3 regions of the Vibrio tarriae genome follow, and region 2 is predicted to be linked to each of the others. Evidence: riboswitches for the same ligand, from Rfam matches in the RefSeq annotation. Region 2 holds a riboswitch; each other region holds the start of a gene.
The links. Region 2 has a riboswitch for lysine ahead of CEQ48_RS13105 (Na+/H+ antiporter NhaC family protein). Riboswitches for the same ligand answer to the same signal wherever they lie in the genome.

Region 1: it holds a riboswitch for lysine, as region 2 does, so the genes downstream of both, lysC (lysine-sensitive aspartokinase 3) here and CEQ48_RS13105 (Na+/H+ antiporter NhaC family protein) in region 2, are expected to answer to the same signal.
Region 3: it holds a riboswitch for lysine, as region 2 does, so the genes downstream of both, CEQ48_RS04085 (Na+/H+ antiporter NhaC family protein) here and CEQ48_RS13105 (Na+/H+ antiporter NhaC family protein) in region 2, are expected to answer to the same signal.

What each region holds. Positions count from the first base shown of each region.
Region 1 is NZ_CP022353.1:2,457,473-2,464,926, reverse strand. It holds gene lysC (lysine-sensitive aspartokinase 3) at 1-880, opposite strand, end outside; lysine riboswitch at 991-1,168, opposite strand; gene CEQ48_RS16990 (pyridoxal-phosphate-dependent aminotransferase family protein) at 1,344-2,462, shown strand; gene CEQ48_RS16985 (PglL family O-oligosaccharyltransferase) at 2,522-4,309, opposite strand; gene uvrA (excinuclease ABC subunit UvrA) at 4,376-7,198, opposite strand; gene galU (UTP--glucose-1-phosphate uridylyltransferase GalU) at 7,354-7,454, opposite strand, start outside.
Region 2 is NZ_CP022353.1:1,633,642-1,641,095, forward strand. It holds gene hisD (histidinol dehydrogenase) at 1-267, opposite strand, end outside; gene hisG (ATP phosphoribosyltransferase) at 272-1,168, opposite strand; His leader region at 1,224-1,357, opposite strand; gene CEQ48_RS13105 (Na+/H+ antiporter NhaC family protein) at 1,576-3,177, opposite strand; lysine riboswitch at 3,293-3,475, opposite strand; gene CEQ48_RS13110 (H-NS family histone-like protein) at 3,873-4,280, shown strand; gene CEQ48_RS13115 (inosine/guanosine kinase) at 4,331-5,635, opposite strand; gene mnmA (tRNA 2-thiouridine(34) synthase MnmA) at 5,900-7,015, shown strand; gene hflD (high frequency lysogenization protein HflD) at 7,038-7,454, shown strand, end outside.
Region 3 is NZ_CP022352.1:791,408-798,861, reverse strand. It holds gene CEQ48_RS04100 (SGNH/GDSL hydrolase family protein) at 1-652, shown strand, start outside; gene CEQ48_RS04095 (hypothetical protein) at 755-1,021, opposite strand; gene emrD (multidrug efflux MFS transporter EmrD) at 1,274-2,479, shown strand; lysine riboswitch at 2,632-2,804, shown strand; gene CEQ48_RS04085 (Na+/H+ antiporter NhaC family protein) at 2,883-4,463, shown strand; gene CEQ48_RS04080 (ABC transporter substrate-binding protein) at 4,541-5,515, opposite strand; gene CEQ48_RS04075 (ATP-binding protein) at 5,652-7,454, shown strand, end outside.

The DNA of each region.
Region 1 (7,454 bases), 820 kb from region 2:
CTTGTTTACGGATCCAAGTGCCGCCTTTTTCCGGTTCTTTTGATGAGCCAACAAACACGGGAATGCCATGGCGTACCGCTGGAAGCAAGGTGGATGGATGCAAAATCTTGGCACCAAAATTGGCCATTTCTGAGGCTTCGCTAAAGCTTATCTCAGGAATCGGCGCTGCTTTTGGCGCGATACGTGGATCGGTACTGTAGATCCCCGGTACGTCAGTCCAAATTTCCAAGCCACAAGCTTGCACGGCTTCGGCAATCAAAGCGGCTGAATAATCACTGCCGCCGCGGCCTAAAGTGGTGGTATTACCTTGCGCATCAGAGCCGATGAAGCCTTGAGTCACAACGACATATTGCTCACACAGTGGTACCAGTTTCTCTTTGGCTAATTGAGCGATTTCTTTCAATTGAGGTTCGGCGCGACCGTAATGATCGTCAGTGCGTAGCACTTCGCGGATATCAAAACGTACCGCGTCGACACCACGCTCACGCATTAGTTGAGCCAGGATGTAGGTGGAGATGAGCTCACCACAGGCGACGAGATGGTCGGTCAGTTTTTTACTGGATTGAAATGACGCCGCTTCTGCAGCACTGGCCACAGAATCTAGCACGGCTTTGACTTCTTTTTCGACGCGTGTCGGATCGGCGAGCTGGTCGATAATCACATAATGGATATCGGCCAACTGTTGCAAAATGGCTTGGCGGCGTTCAGCTGAGGCCACGCCATTGGCGAGTTCGACCAATAAATTGGTCACCCCAGAGCAGGCGCTGCTGACCACTAAGCGTGTTTGTGGATTGTTTTCGATAATGGCCGAACAACGGCTCATGGCTTCAAAGTTGGCGACACTAGTACCACCAAATTTGGCGACGTTAAATGTGCTCACGGCAATTCTCCCAGACTTCCTGAAAAACGAGTTGTTGGTAACCCAACGTCCAATGTTGTGAAGAGAGTGTTTTTTATAGAGCAAAATAGAGGAGTGACTATAGAAAGATTTCCCTCAGAAGCTCTTCATCAGATTCGAGCTGATGACAGTTGAAGGGATTCAGCCCGTTCAACCGATAAACCAAAGCCACAACTTTGATTCACCTCGGCACTACTCCCCCTGAATGTTCTGTATTGGAGTTGAGGCTCCACAAAACATCTGCCTGGGCAGTGCTCCTCTTCTGCTAGATAGCTCACACATTGAACGGTGTTGGCGAAATCTTGTCAACGACAAAATGTTCTAAAAGTGCAAATAAAAATGACATTAGTGTGACAAGGATTAACACTCTGGACATAGGTCGAATTGTTGCTGCTACTGAATTGCATTAGGCTAGTGGTTCTGGTCGCCACAACAAGGAGTCGTTATGACAATTCGCAGTTTTATTCCCCCTCATCGGATCTTGATGGGCCCTGGGCCTTCGGCTATTTCCCCTCAAGTTCTGCAAGCGCTGAGCCGCCCAACGCTTGGTCATCTTGATCCACTGTTTATCGGTATGATGGATGAGCTGAAACAGCTCTTGAAATATGCCTTCCAAACTGAAAACGAATTCACGATTGCCGTTTCTGCGCCGGGTAGTGCGGGTATGGAAGCTTGTTTTGTTAACCTCGTCGAGCCGGGCGATAAAGTGATTGTTTGCCGCAATGGGGTGTTTGGTGAGCGGATGCGCGATAACGCTGTGCGTTGTGGGGCCGAAGTTGTGGTGGTTGATGATGAATGGGGTTGCCCAGTCAGCGTTGAAAAAGTGCAAGCCGCGATAGATGAGCATCCGGATGCGAAAATACTGGCTTTTGTACAAGCAGAAACATCAACCGGAGCCTTAAGTGACGCGCAAGCGTTAGGTGCTCTAGCGAAGCAGCATGGTTTGTTGACGATTGTCGATGCGGTGACGTCGCTTGGCGGCGTTCCCCTGCTGGTGGATGAGTGGCACCTGGATGCGGTGTATTCTGGCAGCCAAAAATGCCTCTCTTGTGTGCCGGGATTGGCTCCGTTGACGTTTTCACCTCGTGCAATTGAGAAGATTCAATCACGAAAAACACCGATTCAAAGCTGGTTCTTGGATCAAAGCTTGGTATTAGGTTATTGGAGTGGCGCAGGTAAGCGTAGTTATCACCATACCGCTCCGGTTAATAGTTTGTACGCGCTGCACGAAGCGTTACTGCTTTTGCAACAAGAAGGTTTAGAGCACGCGTGGCAGCGCCATCGTGTGATGCATGAGAAGCTCAAACAAGGGTTAGAGCAACTCGGCTTTCAATTTGTGGTGGCAGAGCCCTATCGGTTACCGCAGTTGAATGCGATTTATGTACCAGAAGGCATTGATGAAGCCAAAGTGCGCAGCCATTTACTCAATGAATACAATTTGGAAATTGGCGCGGGGCTTGGGGCATTAGCCGGCAAAGCGTGGCGCATTGGGGTTATGGGCTATGGCGCGCGTTCAGAAAATATCGCGCTGTGTTTGCGAGCGCTCGAAGAGTCGCTGCGTTAATGCAAAGCGGAGTGAAGTAGAAATCAGGGTGGCTTAGGCCACCCTGATTCGATCTGAGATTAAGGTGTTGCCGCTGAGGGGGCTTGTTCTGCGCCGGATGTGGTGCTTGTTGCCTTTGCGGGCGCTTGGTATTGGACGGTACTGAAATCCTGATTGGGGAACAGAAATTCCGCTTCAGTACGAATTTGCTGGGCGCGACTCGTATCTCCCAAGCCTTGGTAGGCCAAAATCAGGTTGGTATAGAAGGCTGGGCGTGGCTTGTGTTGAATCACCTGTAATGACCAATCCACATACGGTTGGATCAGTTCTGCTTTTTGTTCATACAGTCCGAGTTCTAGGTAGGTGCTGTAGATGTCCCAATCGAATCGATCTTGCCACACTAAGGGATTGGTGACTTGTTTAAGTAATTCGGGATCTCTCGGCTTCGATTTTTCAAATTGAGTGAGTACATAATTGGTGTGTAAAGCTGTGCCCATATACAAAATGGTGACAATCGGTAATACCAAGCTATTAATACGTAGTAGGGATTTACTCAGCCCACTGAAACGGACGATACGATAACGTGCAACCCGCTGATCGACCCAGTAGATCAAAATAATAAACGTGATCCAGTGAATGGCGGAGTGGTAAAACGGATACTCCAATTGAGCATGCAACGTGATAGGAACGAACAGCGCCAGCATGGCTAAACGGGTGCCTCGTTTGGCGGCATAAATGCGCAAAGTGCAGAAGCAAGCGGCAAGTAATATTCCCAACACGGGCAGCAAACCGCCCTCAACCCCCCAGTACAAGATCTCATTATGCGGATGATCCATCGCCGCAAGCCCTGCGGGATAGGTGTTGTTCAACTGATGTTGACGAGCGGTATAAAGTAAATATTGCGCTTCAAATTTACCGTATCCATAACCGGTAAAGGGTTTTTCGATGATCATGTCAACTGCTTGTGGAAAGGTGTAGCGGCGTGGGCTTTCGAGATCTGCTTTATTCGCCACAAACCCAGAGGTTTCTTGACTATACATCGCTGCAACTCCGGCGCAGACACCAACCACAATGGCTAACACCCAGAGGCTAAAACGTTGGCGTGATGCAAATCGACGAAGATATGGCGCAACGAGAATAATGCTAAGTAAGCTGGCTATCCATCCTGTGCGTGAGGCAAGCACCACCAAAAGAGGGGAGGTAAGTAGTGGCGTGAGATAAAGAATGCCAATTTTACTTAAGGGCGAATCATATTTTTCTGGTTGTCTTGCCAGTAAATAACCAGAAAGCACTAATCCGGTTGCAAGAAAACTTGCCATGACATTCGGTTGTTGAAAAATACCATAAGGACGGTTGGCGAGGGTGTCATACCCAAACGGGTTTCCCAGATCTAACCAAAAATATTGGATAAGACCCATGATGGCTTCGATTACTGTAGCCAGCAGAATAAACCACAGTAAACGTTGTTTATGTTTATTGCTAAACCGAAATTGTTGCAACATCACAAACAAGCAGAATCCTGCCCATAAGCCAATCAGTCGACTTGTGGCATTGAGCCAATCTGCATTCGCATACACCAGTGGCAGAGTTAGCAAAGTACAACTGATCCAAAGGCCAATGGTGAGCTTTGAGTAACGTAGGGCTTGATTGTTGGCAAGCTGATACAGACCCACTGCGAGTGTGATGCTTAGAGCTATCCAAGTGGTGTTATTAAAGGAGAGTGCTAACCCCGCCCCACCGGGATTGGGCATGAAGAAATGCATGGCCAGCAGATACAACACTGCCAATGAAAAAAGAAAGGGTTTATTGAGAGGAATGCTCGGCGCGTGAGGCTCTAACCGGGTTCCACTTAATAGCAACGTTGCCATGCAGCTCACCTTAAAAAAACGAAACCAGCGCAGAGTTCGCTGGTTTCGATACTTTAGCCTTTTTTTCTAATTCAACAAAGGCTTGAGGAAGCGTGCGGTGTGTGAAGCTTCGATCTGCGCCACATCTTCCGGTGTCCCTTCTGCAATAATAAGGCCACCACCTTGGCCACCTTCTGGGCCTAGGTCGACAATCCAGTCGGCTGTTTTGATCACATCTAAGTTATGTTCGATCACTACGACCGTGTTGCCGTGATCGCGTAGGCGATGCAACACGGTAAGCAGTTGTTGAATATCGTGGAAGTGTAGCCCTGTGGTAGGCTCGTCCAGAATATACAAGGTTTTTCCAGTATCACGTTTGGAAAGCTCGCGTGCTAGCTTCACCCGCTGTGCTTCTCCGCCAGAGAGGGTAGTTGCCGATTGACCGAGGCGAACATAAGAAAGCCCAACATCCATCAAGGTTTGTAGCTTACGCGCTATCACCGGCACTGGGTCAAAAAATTCGCGTGCGTCTTCAACGGTCATTGCCAAAACTTCATCAATGGTCTTGCCTTTGTAGCGCACTTCCAAGGTTTCTCGGTTATAGCGTTTGCCTTTACACACATCACAAGGCACATACACATCCGGTAAAAAGTGCATTTCAACTTTGATCACACCATCACCTTGGCATGCTTCACAACGACCGCCACGCACGTTGAAACTAAAGCGCCCCGGTTGATAACCACGCGAGCGAGACTCTTGTGTTCCAGCAAACAATTCACGGATTGGAGTGAAGATTCCGGTGTAAGTGGCAGGGTTGGAGCGAGGAGTGCGACCAATTGGGCTCTGATCGATATCGATCACTTTATCAAAGTGTTCTAGACCTTGAATGGAGCGATAAGGCGCAGGTGTCGCCGTCGTCGCGCCATTGAGTGCGGTATGGGCAATCTTAAAGAAGGTATCGTTGATCAGGGTGGATTTTCCCGAGCCTGAAACGCCCGTCACACAAGTAAACAGGCCAACAGGGATAGACAGGTCAACATTTTTTAAGTTATTACCGACTGCACCTTTGAGCTCCACGGTTTTCTTCACATCTCTCGGTGTACGCTGTTCTGGTACCGCAATTTTTTTCACGCCACTGAGATATTGACCGGTGAGTGAATTTGGATTAGCGATGATTTCCTCTACATTACCTTCGGCAACCACCATGCCGCCGTGTACGCCAGCACCTGGGCCAATATCAATCACATGATCTGCCATGCGAATCGCATCTTCATCATGCTCAACCACTAAAACGGTATTACCGAGATTGCGTAAGTGGGTGAGGGTTTGCAGCAAGCGTTCGTTGTCGCGTTGGTGGAGGCCAATCGAGGGTTCATCGAGGACATACATCACACCGACTAAACCGGCACCAATCTGACTGGCTAGGCGAATCCGCTGAGCTTCACCACCGGAAAGCGTCTCGGCGCTGCGCGAGAGATTTAAGTAATTGAGCCCGACATTGACCAAAAATTGCAGTCGGTCATTAATCTCTTTCATCACTTTTTCAGCGATTTGTGCACGTTGGCCTTCCAGTTTGAGCTCTTGGAAGAACGTTAGCGCATCAGCAATGCTCAGTTCTACAATCGTTGGCAGTGCAGTATCATTAATAAACACATTGCGTGCCTCGATTTTTAAGCGCGTACCATCACAACTGCTGCAAGGCTTGTTGGAGATGTATTTTGCCAGCTCCTCACGCACCGAGTTAGATTCGGTATCGCGATAGCGGCGCTCCAAATTATGCAAAATCCCTTCAAAAGGATGTTTTTTAAGGCGAATATCACCCCGATCATTGATGTACTTAAATTCAATTTCGGTGCGACCAGAGCCGTGCAGAATGATTTCCTGAATCTTTTTGCTCAGCTTATTGAAGGGCGTGTGTATATCAAAATCGTAGTGCTCGGCCAGTGCAGTCAGCATCTGGAAATAATAAAAGTTCTTTTGATCCCAACCACGGATCGCCCCTTGGGCCAAACTTAAATTGACATCTTGAATCACTCGATCTGGATCGAAATACTGCTGTACTCCTAAACCATCACAGGTTGGGCAGGCACCGGCTGGGTTGTTGAAGGAGAACAGGCGTGGTTCAAGCTCGCGCATGCTGTAACCGCAATGTGGACAAGCAAAGTTAGCCGAGAAAATCTGCTCTTCGCCATCACCTTCCATCGGTGCGACAACGACGATACCGCCGGAAAGTTCCAAGGCGGTTTCAAAGGATTCGGCTAAGCGTTGCTGCAGATCACTACGCACTTTGAAACGGTCGACAATTACTTCAATGGTGTGCTTTTTGTGCAGTTCGAGTTTCGGTGGATCGGTCAGATCGCAGGTTTCACCATCGATACGCGCACGAATAAAGCCCTGCGCAGCAAGGTTTTCCAATGTTTTAACGTGTTCGCCTTTGCGCTCTTTGACTATGGTTGCCAGCAGCATCATTTTGCTGCCTTCTGGCAATTCCAGTACTTTGTCTACCATTTGACTGATGGTTTGCGCTTTTAGTGGCACTTGGTGTTCTGGGCAGCGTGGCTCACCAACCCGAGCGTAGAGTAGACGTAAATAGTCATACACTTCCGTAATTGTACCCACAGTAGAGCGTGGGTTATGGGAAGTGGACTTCTGCTCAATCGAAATCGCGGGTGAAAGCCCCTCAATGTGGTCTACATCCGGCTTTTCCATCAGAGAAAGGAATTGGCGCGCATAAGCCGAGAGTGATTCGACATAACGCCGTTGACCTTCTGCGTACAGCGTATCAAAAGCCAGTGAGGATTTACCTGAACCAGAGAGGCCGGTGATGACAATCAATTTGTCACGAGGAATGGTCAGATTGATATTTTTGAGGTTATGGGTACGAGCGCCGCGTACTTCGATTTTGTCCATCTGGGTTGCTCTTTGCTAAACGAAGTGCAGCAAGTATTACATAGCGTGAACAAAGTGCAAGCAATTACTGGATAAAAAAACAGTTGTATCAAAAGCAAAAAAGCCAACCTGAGAGGTTGCAGGTTGGCTTTTAAATGAATTATTTAGATAACGAATTACTGACCTTTGTGCGTCGACTTTTTAGCCAACTCCACTTTTTGGTCGTTTTTCTTGTACATGTTCTCGTAGCAGAAGTTGGTGGCTTCGATATAGCCTT
Region 2 (7,454 bases):
GTATGCCTGCTCCAACGCCTGTTTCATTGTTTCCGACAAACGCGAGGCGGCGGCATCCATCTCTTCACGAGAAACACGCAGTGAAGCAGGTTTTACGCGATCAAATTTTTCAGTTAATTCAAACAGTGCGGCATCACCCTCACTGCGCACTTTCGCAATCACCTGCGCAACTGCGGCAGTGATGTTTGCTCCTTCGGTAATCGCAGGACGTTCTAAAATCGATTCTTGCTGAGCTTCACTCAACGATTGCCAAACAACGGTTCTCATCGCCTTACTCCATCATTTTTTCAATCGGTAACACCAGAATTGAGCTGGCTCCGAGGGCTTTCAGTTGTTCCATGGTTTCCCAGAATAGATTTTCCGAACTCACCATGTGTACCGCGACTTTGGATTTGTCGGCAGACAAAGGCAGTACGGTTGGGTCTTCCGCTCCGGGCAACAAGGTTTTGATTTGCGCCAGCTTCTCAACCGGAGCGTGCAGCATGATGTATTTCGATTCTTTGGCTTGTTGTACGCCGTGCATACGCGTGAGGAGTTTATCGATCAGTGCGGCTTTATCGGCAGCAAAAGCACCTGGGCGCTGAATAAGCGTCGCTTTGGATTCAAAAATCACTTCCACTTCTTTAAGACCGTTGGCTTCCAAAGTCGCGCCAGTGGAGACCAGATCCGCAATCGCATCCGCTAACCCTGCACGCGGTGCAACTTCAACCGAACCCGTTAACATGCAGGTGCTGAAATCCACACCTTGGCGATCCATGTAAGCTTTGAGCAGTTGTGGGTAAGTGGTGGCAATACGCTTACCATTCAGATCTTGAGGTCCACGATACTCAGCATCTTTTTCAATCGCGATCGACAAACGGCAACCACCAAAATCCATACGGCGTAGAGTGATAAATTCGTTCCGTTGGTTGAGTGCGAGGCGATCTAAACGTGTTTCTTCAAGCACGTTTTCACCAACAAAACCCAAATCCACCACCCCATCCATGATCAGCCCTGGAATATCATCGTCACGCACCAACAACAGATCAATCGGCATATTCAGTGAATGAACTACCAAGCGCTCGCCCATGATGTTGAATTTCACACCGCATTTTTTCAGCAGTTCTTGGCACTCTTGGCTGAGGCGGCCTTTTTTCTGTATCGCGATTCTTAGTCGTTGTGTTTGCATGTCATTCTTCCTTTGCAATTTGTTGAATTTAATAATTTTTCCAAAGCTTAAAACGAAAAACCCTCGGGAGGTTTGGTCTCCCGAGGGTTAGAATCTTTTTATGGCTCTGATTTCAACTCCGGGAGATTCCTGTCCCCCGGGTATGCGTACATCTCCCGAAAGACACCTTAGGGATGATGATGGTGATGAATGTTCATTACGAAATTACGCATACTTAGTGGTTTCTGTCTGTTTGAGAACTGCCTTCACACTAACTAAGCTAAGTTTTTTTTTCAACCACAAATTGACACTTTTCTGGTTATTTTTTTATGACGGCTTTAAGAAACCATACCACCACTCAAAGCTGCAATTTAGGGTAGCGATAAAAAAAGAGGCCGACTGGCCTCTTATCTCTATAGCGATGCGAATTACGCAGACACTTGTTTGCTCACTTTGGCTTTTGACAGAGCTGCAAAAATTAAGCAAACCACCACAAAGCTCACGGATGCGGCTGCTAAAGCCAGCCCGAGTGAAGCAAAAATTCCCAGCACCACATAACCAATCGCTGACACTAACGCAACCGCCAACGCGTAAGGCAGTTGAGTCGCAACGTGGTCAATATGATGACAACGTGCTCCCGTCGAAGAGAGAATCGTGGTATCAGAAATTGGCGAGCAGTGATCACCAAATACGGAACCGGCAAGCACCGCACCGAGCATCGGCAGCATAAGTGCGATATCGGTAGCGCCCGCCATATCACCTGCAATCGGCAGCATAATGCCAAAAGTGCCCCATGATGTGCCGGTAGAGAAAGCCATCGCGCCTGACAAGATGAACAGAATGACCGGAAGCCAATGTGGATCAATATTCCCTTGCACTAACGATGAAAGGTAAGCACCCGTCTTCATGTCACCAATCACAGAACCAATTGTCCATGCAAAAATCAGGATCAGAATCGCACCAAACATGGATTTCGCGCCAATCCACAAGGTTTTTACGATTTCAGTCGCCGGCAATTTTTGGCGAAGAACGGTCACAAATGCGATAGCTAGGCCGACTAATCCGCCATACACCAATGAGGTACCGACATTGGTATTTTCAAACGCCCCAAAAATATCAAATGACTTTCCACTTTCTGCTAATGCAGTTGTGCCAGTCCAAATCATCGCGCCAATCGTCGCAACGACTAAAAATACAATCGGCAGCACGAGATCGAGTACTGTACCGCGTTCACTTTCACGAATATCAAGCTCTTCATTGAGCTCGTGAGCCTCTTGTGCGTCTGTACTTGGATCTTCATCAAAACCACGCCCTTGAGAAGCGGCAATTTCATGCTTGCGCATCTGGCCGATATCCATTTGGAACCACACCACCGCAAATACCATCAGCAACGCAAAGATCGCATAGAAGTTCATCGGCACTAAACGCAGATAAGCGCCTAATGCGGAATACTCCTCAATACCGTGCGAAACTAAAATGCCACCGATGATGGTCATGATATACGCGCCCCAACTTGAGGCGGGCATCACCACACACATAGGCGCAGCAGTGGAATCCAGAATGTAAGCCAGTTTGGCACGCGAAACGTAAAAACGATCGGTCACTGGGCGAGAAATTGAACCGACAGCGAGGCTGTTAAAATAGTCGTCAACAAAAATGAATACGCCTAAAAATGCCGCCAGTAATTTAGAGCCACGTTTACTTTTCACCCGGACTTGTGCCCACTGAGCAAAAGCGCGAGTGCCGCCCGACAACGTCAGTAGCGCAGTCATCATACCCAGTAACAGTAAAAAGCCGACAATACTCATATTCCAAGCATTGATCGCGCCCTCTTTGACAAACACGCTACCGACTTGTGTTGCGATATATTGCAACGACTGACCAATAGAATAATCAGCCAGCAGTAAAGCACCTAAAAATATCCCCACGCCAAGAGAAAGGAGTACACGGCGAGTCACAATAGCCAAGCTCAATGCCACCAGAGGTGGTAAAACAGAGAATGGCGAAGAAGCAAAATCGATTAAATTCATGATCTTCCAAAACCAGTAAAAAATGGTTAGAGATCTACTGCAGACAAATCAAGCGACATCATGTCAGCTTAATTTATGTTGAACTAAGCGAAAGGGAAGCGAACACTTCACCCAACCCTACAGTAGCGCTCCATAGTTTAACAACAATATAGACTATGGCAGTGTTACACCTATTGAATGTAACCCCAGCCAACTGCGTTGATGGGCAAGTTGACTTCGGCGACAACGCCTTTTTCCATAATTCATTGGCATCACCCGAATTGTGGATACTCTTCGTAACCGCTCCTCTACGGCGAAAACTTCATCCTAATCAGCCAATTCATTTAGCTCATTTAGTCTGCTTTTCGCATTAGGTGAGATACATTTTACTTAACAAAAATATCAATGCAACTAGCTTTCTGTACGAAAAACAAGTGCCGCCGCTCACAAATCAATCATTTCATTGATACTTATTTCATAAAAAACACCACAATACTTGATATATAGAACTAATATTATTTATCTGTATGATAAGTTTCCTGCAGATGCTTTTATATGCTTCAGCAGTATTCTAAAAAGTAAATCCATTAAATAAATATCATTTTATATTTTTACTTTCTTACTATTTTGACTTAATATTTGCAGCGAAAACTTGTCAGTATAATAAGCTAGGTTTAGTATTAACTCGTTATCCAAATTGTGAACAGGAAATGGTAATGTCGGAAATCACTAAGACTTTATTAAATATTCGTAGCCTACGTGCTTATGCACGCGAACTGACTATTGAGCAACTTGAAGAAGCGTTAGATAAATTAACTACCGTCGTTCAAGAGCGTAAAGAAGCAGAAGCAGAAGAAATTGCTGCTCGTGCAGAGCAAGAAGCGAAATTAGCCGCAATTGCTGAACAAATTGCTAAAGATGGTATCGACCTCGAAGCGCTTATTTCTGCGCTATCAGGCGAAACTAAAACTAAAGCAAAAGGCAAACGTGCACCTCGCCCTGCAAAATACAAGTATATCGACACCAACGGTGAAGAAAAAACTTGGACAGGCCAAGGCCGTACTCCTTCAGTGATCCAAAAAGCACTGGATGAAGGTAAATCTCTGGAAGAATTCGCTCTGTAATTCTGCTAGAAATCCCAAAATAAAAAAGGCTCCCTAAGGAGCCTTTTTTATTATCTTTCCCAATAAGCCTCTTCAAGGCTATCTTCTCGCTCAGGAAGACCACGTGAAAGACGTGGAGAATGTTGGGCCAACACCTCATAACTCGCGCGGTTTGAATATTTACACACTTGAGAAAAAGATGAATAGGTTAAAAACTCATGTTGATGCTTACTTGAGTTAGGTACATTTTCTTTGTGGTATTTATTGGCTGCCATATCGTGTAACAAGGCCGATAATGCTGCATCACCCGCACCATTGGTATTTTTGATCTTCTCTGGTCCGCCCATATACGGTGAAATATGTGAATAAACACGAATAGGATTTATACAACTCTCTTTACGCGCAGGACGGCTAAATTCATAACGGTTAAATTCTGGGACCGATCCCGGTAATAACGGTAATGTGGTTTCACGTTTAGCGGAATCTTCGGTGTAACCCGCCATAAATAAACCCACTGGGCCTGCGGTACAAAGTACTAAATCAACCCAATCTAACGCTTTATCTGAGGCTGCCAGCGGATCGCTTTCTCCTGTTAAAGCTAATGCTTCATCTTCATTCATTGCCACCACAGTGACATGATCACGTAAAAATTCTTGCCAGAATTTCGGATCATCTTGAATAACAAATTTAGTACCTAGGGTTAATACCACAGGCACATCATATTTTTTTGCATATTCAATGGCACGCATTGTTGCTTCCGGCATTGGATCGCCTTCTTTACAACGAACTAAATAAGCCGTGATCACTAATGCAGAAGCACTAGCAAATATTTTTTCAGGAATACTGTCTGGTTGTAATTGGTTCATTTGACCTTCGCTGATCGCGAAAGTACGTTCACCATCTTCGGTAATCAAGGCAAAGCAGCGGCCAATCGCCCCCTCTACACCTTGTAAATAGTTGAGATCCATGCGGCTAGAAGTGTTACACAGATAGCGATAACCGTAACTGCCAATTTTAATATCTTGGCTCATCACACCCAGTAGCGTGGAGCGATCATCCGCAAGCACGGAGTAATTATGCAGCGTATTCCCTATAGTTCCACCTGCATATTCATTGGTAATCAAACGCTGCTCTTTTAATTCGTTGTATAACGCTTCTGCAGCCTGATCATCAATGACCAATGAGTGTCCTTTACTTAAACCATAACGTTCAATCAAATCTGAATCGACTTTGGCCTCTATATCCACTAGGGTTTGATCAATACCGATAATGTGGGTGCGCGACATCTTCTTATTTTCTTGCGCTTGAATGACCAGAGGATCACGCGCGTGAACCGGAAAATAATGCTTAGATTTGCGTTGGCCAGGAAATTTCATAAAGGTTACTTGGGTTCAAGGATGAAAGGAGCGCCGATTCTACCGCGCACCTTTTAGTGCAGCAATAAAGGAAAAAAAAGCAAACGTTTGCACGCTGAGGATTTTATTTCGCGCTCTTCTCTTAGCGCTTGGAGCGCAAGTGATTCAATAGGTTAGCAACATAGCGCTTAGGTTCGGGGAAGTGTGATTAGCGTCTCGGATCTGTCCTCGAAAAATTCTTTCTGTTAGAATCCCCGTCCAAGTTCCTCAAGTGGTAGATAAGTGATGTCTGTAGAGCACAGCGCAAACAGCCAAAAGAAAGTGATTGTCGGTATGTCTGGAGGGGTTGATTCCTCTGTTTCAGCCTATCTTCTCAAGCAACAGGGTTACCAAGTGGAAGGCCTGTTTATGAAAAACTGGGAAGAAGACGATAACGAAGAGTATTGTACTGCGGCAGAAGATCTCGCCGATGCTCAGGCGGTGTGTGACAAACTCGGCATCCCACTGCATACCATTAACTTCGCAGCAGAATACTGGGATAACGTATTTGAATACTTCCTCGCGGAATATAAAGCGGGACGGACTCCTAACCCAGATATTTTGTGTAATAAAGAGATCAAATTTAAAGCCTTCTTAGAATTTGCTGATGAAGTGCTGGATGCGGACTACATTGCCATGGGGCACTATGTGCGTCGCACCTTCCCGCAGAATGGCGAAAAACCGCAAATGCTGCGCGGTTTAGACGGTAATAAAGACCAAAGCTACTTCCTTTATACTCTGAGTCATGAGCAAGTGGCGCGTAGCCTATTCCCCGTGGGTGAACTAGAAAAACCTGAAGTACGCCGCATTGCCGAAGAACAAGGCTTAATTACCGCGAAGAAGAAAGATTCAACCGGTATTTGTTTTATCGGTGAGCGCAAATTTACCGACTTCTTATCTCGCTATTTGCCAGCCCAACCGGGTAAAATTGAGACCCCGGAAGGTAAAGTGATTGGTGAGCACCAAGGCTTGATGTACCACACTCTCGGACAGCGTAAAGGTCTGCACATTGGTGGTATGAAAGAGAGCAGCGAACAGCCATGGTATGTGGCGGATAAAGATCTCAAACGCAACGTACTCATCGCGGTACAAGGCGCGGATCATCCTCTCCTCAAATCGCATGGTTTGGTGGCGGCTCAGTTACATTGGGTTGATCGCACCCCCATCACTGAACCTGTACGTTGCAGCGTAAAGACGCGTTATCGTCAAAGTGACATCGCTTGTACCATCATTCCGCTCAGTGATGATCGCATCAAAGTGATGTTTGACGAGCCACAAGTGGCCGTGACTCCGGGACAATCCGCCGTCTTTTATCAAGGTGAAATCTGCCTTGGTGGCGGCATTATTGAAGAGCGCATTTAAAGTCAATTTTTAGGAGATTTACGTGGCTAACGCAATTTACGACCGTACCATCGCTTTCGCTGGCATTTGTCAGGCAGTGGCACTTGTGCAGCAAGTCGCCAAAAATGGGTACTGTGATTCTGATGCGTTTGAAACGTCGCTCAAAGCGATTACTTGTACCAATCCAAGTAACACGCTTGAAGTTTTCGGTCACGAAAGTCAGCTCAAGCTCGGCTTAGAGTGCTTGGTCAAAGGGATTGACAGCACGCCATCAGGTAGCGAAATCACCCGTTACCTGATCAGCCTAATGGCGCTTGAGCGTAAATTAAGTGGTCGCCGCGATACCATGAGCCAACTCGGTGACCGCATTCAAATGATTGAGCGTCAGCTTGAGCATTTTGACTTATTTGATGATCAGATGATCAGTAACCTCGCCAGCATTTACCTTGATGTGATTAGC
Region 3 (7,454 bases), on a different replicon from region 2:
GGCCGTTGGTGGCGCAGCAGGGCGTAACCAGTATGTGGCATTAACAGGTGTTTACGAGCAGGTCAGTTCTTATCTCTCTTATATGCGATTGGCTAAAAACTATCAGCCTGAAAATAGCTTGTTTACCTTGGAGTTTGGCCTGAATGACTTTATGAACTACAACCGTTCATTGGCGGATGTCAAAGCCGATTACAGTTCAGCACTGATCCGTCTTATTGATGCGGGAGCAAAAAATCTTGTTCTGATCACCTTGCCGGACGCAACTCGCGCTCCGCAATTTCAATATACCACGCAAGAGCAAATTGATACGGTGCGCAGCAAAATCATCGGTATGAATGCCTTTATCCGCGAGCAAGCTCGCTACTACCAAATGCAAGGTATTCGGGTAGCGTTGTTTGATGCTTATGCACTGTTTGACAGCATCACGACTCAGCCGGAGAAACATGGGTTTGCCCACGCGAGTACGCCTTGCTTAGATATTCGACGAAGCTCTGCCGCCGATTACCTGCTTTCTCACTCGCTTTCTGCAGAGTGTGCTAAGCAAGGCTCAGATCGCTTTGTATTCTGGGAGGTCACTCATCCAACGACGGCAACCCATCACTATATTGCAGAACAGATTTTGGCTACCGAAATGGCACAATTTCCACTCTAGAATCCTGCGGACTCTTAAGGGTAGAGCAAAAACTCTATCCTTAATTCTTCAGTAAAATAAACACCAGCTTAGATGAGAGTGAACATTGCAACACACGGCCACTCATCGCTGATTTAACATCACAAATTGCAACAGTTGGGGCAACAAGCAACCAACACAGAACAACATGCTCTGCCATTGCGCTCGCTTTGTCGCCAGCAAGAGCGGAGACATAAAGAACAGCACCACCAACACTGGTAATAAGCTGATGTTACCAAGCCAGCCTAGCAATAGCGTCAGTATGATTAATCCAATCAATAACCCATAAGGGAGTTTTAATTTAAATCCAAGCAAGCTCATGAAAAGCAGCGGTACAGCAAGTGACATCATGTTTACAACATCTTTATGATATTAATTCTCATTTATCATAGTCTGACTTGAGTTTGGGTTCAAGGTACAATAAAACCAAAATAATCATTAGAAAAAATAATCCAAATCATAGATATTTATCGTGAACAAAACAGCAATAATCGTTTGCTAGATAAGGCTTACAGCAATAACATCTCGCGCCGAGAGCTAAGCTCTCTCAAGTTTTTTCATTAGATGATTTTAATAAGATATTGTTTTTATCTGGAGATAACGATGTCTGCCTCGCTTTCTGTTGCAAAACTGACCTTCTTTATCGCTATTCTGGCCGCTGTCGGCCAAGCGACACAAACTATGTATGTGCCTTCTATTGGTTACATGGCGCAAGAGTTTTTGGTTTCGCCGGCGGCGCTGCAAGCCGTGATGGCGTGCTACCTGATCCCATACGGTTTGTCGCAATTTGTCTACGGCACCCTTTCTGATCGTATTGGTCGCAAACCGATCATTATTGCTGGATTGGCAATCTACATTATCGGTTCTTTGATTGCGCTGTTCGCCCATCAGTATTCATGGTTTTTGGTCGGTAGCTTTGTACAAGGTCTTGGGATTGGCTGTGGTGGCGCGATGTCTCGTACGCTCTCTCGCGACTGTTTCGACGGGGCTGAGCTGCATAAAGTCAACAGCTTAATCAGTATGTGCCTGATTTTCTCACCTCTGGTTGCGCCGGTCTTAGGGGGCTACTTAACCGAAAGTTTTGGCTGGCGTTCAAGCTATTTGTTCTTGTCTCTATTTGCGATTGCCGTGGTGATTACCATGATGACCAGCATGGTGGAAACGCTACCTGCGGCTGCGCGTAAAAAAGAGCCCGTACTGCGCAGTTATCATTATGTGCTGTCAGATCGCCGCTTCCAAGGTTACTTAATCTGTCTTGTCGCAACCTTTGCAGGCTTAGCCGTGTTTGAAGCGGCAGCAGGAGTATTATTAGGCGGTGTATTGGGCCTACCTGCGACTACCGTAAGCTTATTGTTTGTGTTACCCATACCCGGTTATTTGGCGGGCGCTTGGCTCTCTAACGTGATTGCTCGCCACTGGCGTGAAAAAACCGCCATGCGCATCGGTTTGCTCGCCATCCTCACCGGTTCTCTGGTGATTATGTTGCCCGGTTTGCTTGGCCTGACAACCGCATGGTCCTTAATTGGCGGCGCAACGATTTACTTCTTAGGGGCTGGCATTTTATTCCCGGCCGCCACCACTGGTGCACTCTCTCCTTTCCCTTATCACGCAGGGACTGGCGGTGCGATTTTAGGTGGAATGCAAAACTTAGGGGCAGGTCTGGCTACGCTGTTCGCCGCCATGTTCCCAGCATCCGATCAACTACCACTCGGCATTATCATGCTTCTGATGTCGGTACTGGCGTTGTGGGGGCTCAAACGCGTTTACACCAAACAACCACCTTCAGATGAGATGCCTATTGCGATCTGATGAGAGAAAATTCTGACCCTTTAGCGAATATACCGGACGAGATCAATTTCACTGCAGAAATGGGGAAATTAAATCTTGTCGTCACCTGAAAAGGCAGTAATATACGTTGCGTGTCACAGTTTTTGAGCAAAGCTCTCCAACTGGCACAAGTTCCTTTAAGTAGAGGCGCGCTGTTCATGAGTCGCCAGTCGTAGGTTGACCCCGATGATGACTGGTTAAAGGGTACAGCGCCGAAGTGATCGTTGCGTCATCAACGTTCGCTGGGCCAGCATTGAACAAATGCCGGACTGCCATAGTGTGTTGTCTATGGAGCGCTACCTTGAAGGATAAGAAGTGTTATTTCGCTGAAATGTGTTTTTTATCCTGCTGGTAGATCTCCACCTGAAAAGGTGATGTGAGATCCATGAATTTAGCCCCTTATTCTGACTCGATTTACTCGGTCATCCCACCGCTACTCGCAGTGCTGCTCGCGATTACCACACGCCGAGTATTACTCTCTTTAGGCGCTGGCATTGCCGCTGGCGCTGTCATGCTTAACCATTTTTCACCTCTAAGCACACTACAGTACTTGTTTGGAAAGATCAGCGGCTTATTCTGGGCGGAAGGTGCAGCCAACAGCGATAACATCAATATGCTGCTGTTTATGCTGCTGCTGGGTGGTTTGATAAGCTTAATGACCGCCTCAGGCGCAACGCGTGCTTTCGCGGTGTGGGCAGAGCGCAAATGTAAAGATCGCCGCAGTGCAAAAGCTCTGACAGGGTTAATGGTATTTGCCTTTTTCATCGATGACTTTTTCCATAGCCTGTCTGTAGGCGCAATTTGCCGCCCGGTGACGGATCGCTTCCAAATCTCGCGCGCGAAACTCGCCTATTTGCTCGACTCTACAGCAGCCCCCGTGTGTGTGATTACGCCGATTTCCTCTTGGGGCGCTTACATTATCGCTCTCATTGGCGGCATTTTAGCAGCACACGAAATGACGGAAATCAGTGCGATTTCAGCATTTGTACAGATGATCCCGATGAACCTGTACGCAGTGTTTACCCTGCTTATGGTGCTCGCGGTGATTTTCCTGCCGATGGATATTGGCCCCATGCGCCAACACGAAGCGTGGGCTCGTGAAGGTAAATTGTGGGACGAAAGCAAAGGCCGCCCTGCGGGCTTAGATATGGAAGGCGGAGAAACCGCTCGCGGCACCATGATCGATATGGTGTTGCCCATCGCAGCACTGACCATCACCACCTTGATTTTCATGATCCAAACCGGTAACGCCGTCTTAGCCGCTAACGGTGAGGCTTTCTCTTTGATTGGCGCACTCGAAAATACCAATGTGGCGCAATCACTGGTTTATGCGGCGTTGTGTAGCTTGGCCGTCTCGATTGTCCTGTCACTGCGCTTAAAACTTTCGGTGCAAACATGGATCTCCACCGCACCAAAAGGTGTTATGGCGATGATGCCAGCGATCATCATTCTGCTATTTGCTTGGACGATAGGTGGTGTGGTGCGTGATCTGCAAACCGGCATTTATCTCGCGTCCCTGACTCAAGGCAATTTGCCAGTTGAACTGCTACCCGCGTTGGTGTTTGTTCTGTCTTGTTTAATGGCATTCGCTACTGGCACCAGTTGGGGCACCTTCGGCATTATGCTGCCACTCGCGGGTGATATTGCTGCTGCATCAGACATCAGCCTGATGCTACCAACCCTCTCTGCCGTATTAGCAGGCGCTGTGTTTGGCGATCACGCCTCACCAATTTCCAGCACCAGTATCTTGTCCGCCACTGGCGCGGGTAGTCATCATATTGACCATGTGGTGACTCAACTTCCTTACGCCATCAGCGCAGCAATGGGGGCATTACTAGGTTATTTGGCAATGGGCTTATTGCACTCTGTTTGGGCAGGTTTGGCAGCCAGCAGCGTATGGTTTGTACTGTTTTGCGCCTTTAATCTACGCCAAAAACGTTGGCAGCAAGAGCCAGTTGAAGCTTAAATTCTCTTTCACACCGCCCTTTATGGGCGGTGTTGTTTTCTATAACTCACCTTGGATTCATAGGCTAAGTACAGCGCTTATTCATCGATAGGTGTCCAATCTTTCGGCGGCGTTAAACCCCAGCGTGCAAACTCATCTGGCTGATAAAGGCCTCGCCCTTGACGGTTGATCTGGATCGGAATGTATTTGGCGGGTTCTTGTTTATCCAAAATACGCGTCGCCAGTTCCGCGGCCATTTTTCCTTGTTCTAATCCAAATAACACCACCCCACCCGCTGCTTTACCTTTGCCGATGGAGAAATCCCAAAAGCCAAACAACGGCAGTTGAGAATGTTGATTCGTCCAACTCAAAATGTTTTCTGGTGGAACATGTAGCCCATCAGTATTGACAAGAGTTTGATACAAACCAACCACAATAGCTCCAAAGCTTTCTTGATTGGCATACTCAACAGCATGCCTCCACTCTTGCTCACTCTTAATAGAGCGGATGTCCGCCTCTATCCCCAAGTTCTCCTTAATCAGCTTGTATTGATCTTGCATATAATCCAAGGCAATTTTTGAGGTATTACCTGAGTCAAACAACACCAAAACACGCCGTTTATCTTTCGGTAACAAACGGCCGATTTCAGCCATATTTTTGACAAATAAGGGTTGCTCTAAAATGCCCGTTACTTGCGCAATCCCCGAATATTCATCCAGCAACTCTCTAGGATTTGAGTTAATCCCTAGAAAAACAATCGAGATGGGCTCGTTATACAGTTTGGGCAGCAGATAATAGAGCGCGTTGTCATCACCCAAGACCACCAAGTCAGGTTTCAATCGCTGATAAGCTTGAAATGCACGATCGGCAGCCGCGCTGTATTCTCGAGCGGGAATCCGTTTCGTATCCATTTCAAAAAAGTGTAATTGATGTTGGGCGTTAATCCCCTCTTTCAATCCTTTTGTGTAGGCCGCATCCCAAGCATAACCTGAGTGATAACTTTGAATCACCAAAACATTGGCCGACCATGTTTGACCACTCAACAGCCACACTAAAACTATCCACCAACGCATAAGGCTTCCTCCTGATTTCTAGCAAGTTTAGTTGATCTTCATTCTTCTATACCTAAACCGCTTGGCGCTGCTTGTAGGAAGAAGGTAAGTACTCCATCTATAATGAAATGAATCGCTTCTAACACAATAGTTAATAATGAAAAAACGTGACGCAGAAGAAATAGACAGCAACCCGATGTTCAGCCGTATTGGCCGACGCATCATTCTTATCATGGTGATCCTCAGTGGTGCAGTGACTTTAGCAATGACGATTACCCAAACCTTCATCGACTACAACCGAGAGTTCAACAACGTCCAAGCTAGGCATGATGAAATTCAAACCATTCATGCAGAGCTTCTCGCCAGCTCATTGTGGAACTATGACTTAGTGGTGCTCACCCAAAGGCTGGAAGGCTTAGTCAACTTACCGAATGTCGATTATATGAAGATCACCTCTGGTGACTACCATTTTTCAGCCGGAGAACCCGTAAAAAGCATGGCATTGAATAGTGAGATTCCACTGGAATACACCAACCCTGATACTCAGATAACTGAAAAGATCGGCACTTTATATGTTGAATCTGATGCTCAAGGTATCTACAACTATTTGATTCGCCAGTTTCTGCTCACCTTAGCCGTCAATGCACTGAAAACCGCCATTGTGTGTTATTTAATCTTGCTGATTTTCCACGCCAGTGTGAATCAGCGGATTTTTGCGATCGCGCAATTTCTACGCCGCTACAATCCCCGCCACCCTAAAAAGCCACTGCAACTGCCTTATAACCCTTGGATTATGGAGAAAAATGACGAGTTACAATGGCTGGGGGATGAAACCAATCGAATTGCGAACAACGTGACAACCCTTTACCGCACCATCAAATCGGAACAAGAGCGATTGGAAGATTTTGCACAAGCCGCCTCCGATTGGTTATGGGAAACCAACAGCCATGGCGAGCTGATTTATAGCTCAGAAGCCATGTCTACTGCGTTAGCGATTGATGAAGAATCCAAACCACTGATGGTGCGTATTGCGCCGATCCAATCCTCAGCCGCGCTCATGAACTGCTTACTCAAACAGCAAGATTTCTCCAATTGTGAAGTGGAACTCCCACTCAGCGATGGCTCTCAAGCTTATTTACTGTTCCAAGGCATTGCTCGGTATACCGATGAGCAATTTCTCGGATTTCGTGGTACCGCAATCAACATTACATCACTCAAACTGGCTCAATTGAGTTTAGAAATCATGAACCAAGATCTGGAGCAACAAGTCGCGACTCGAACGCAAGACTTAGCGCTCAGTCTAACCCGTTTACAAGAAACCCAAACCCAACTGATTGAATCTGAGAAGCTCGCCGCTCTCGGTGGCTTAGTGGCAGGCGTCGCACATGAAGTGAATACGCCATTAGGTATTGCGGTGACGGCCACTTCTGTGATTCAAGAAACACGAGAAAGCTTGCTGAACGCTTTCAACCAACAAACACTCACCAGCCAACAGTTTGCAGAATTGATGGCGAGGATGACTCAGAGCACCCTCATGTTAGAAACTAACCTCAACCGAGCCGCGCGACTGATTCGAGATTTTAAACAGACGGCCGTCGATCAAGTTTCGGAAAGCCGTAGCCAATTTGACGTAAAACAAGTCCTCGACGCACTGATGGCCAGCTTACACAGTGAAACACGAAAAATTCCGGTGACGCCGCAACTGCATGGGGATGATGCCGTGATGATGAACAGCTTACCTGGCGTACTAACGCAGATAATGACTAATTTGGTAATGAACAGTGTGAATCACGCTTTCGCAGAGACCTCTCAACCAGCGATTGATATTCACTTCTATCAAAAAGAGCAGCAGATCATTATTGAGTATCGAGACAATGGATGCGGTGTGGCAAAAGAGCTGCATCAGAAAATCTTTGAACCATTTTTTACCACTAAACGAGGTCAAGGTGGATCAGGATTG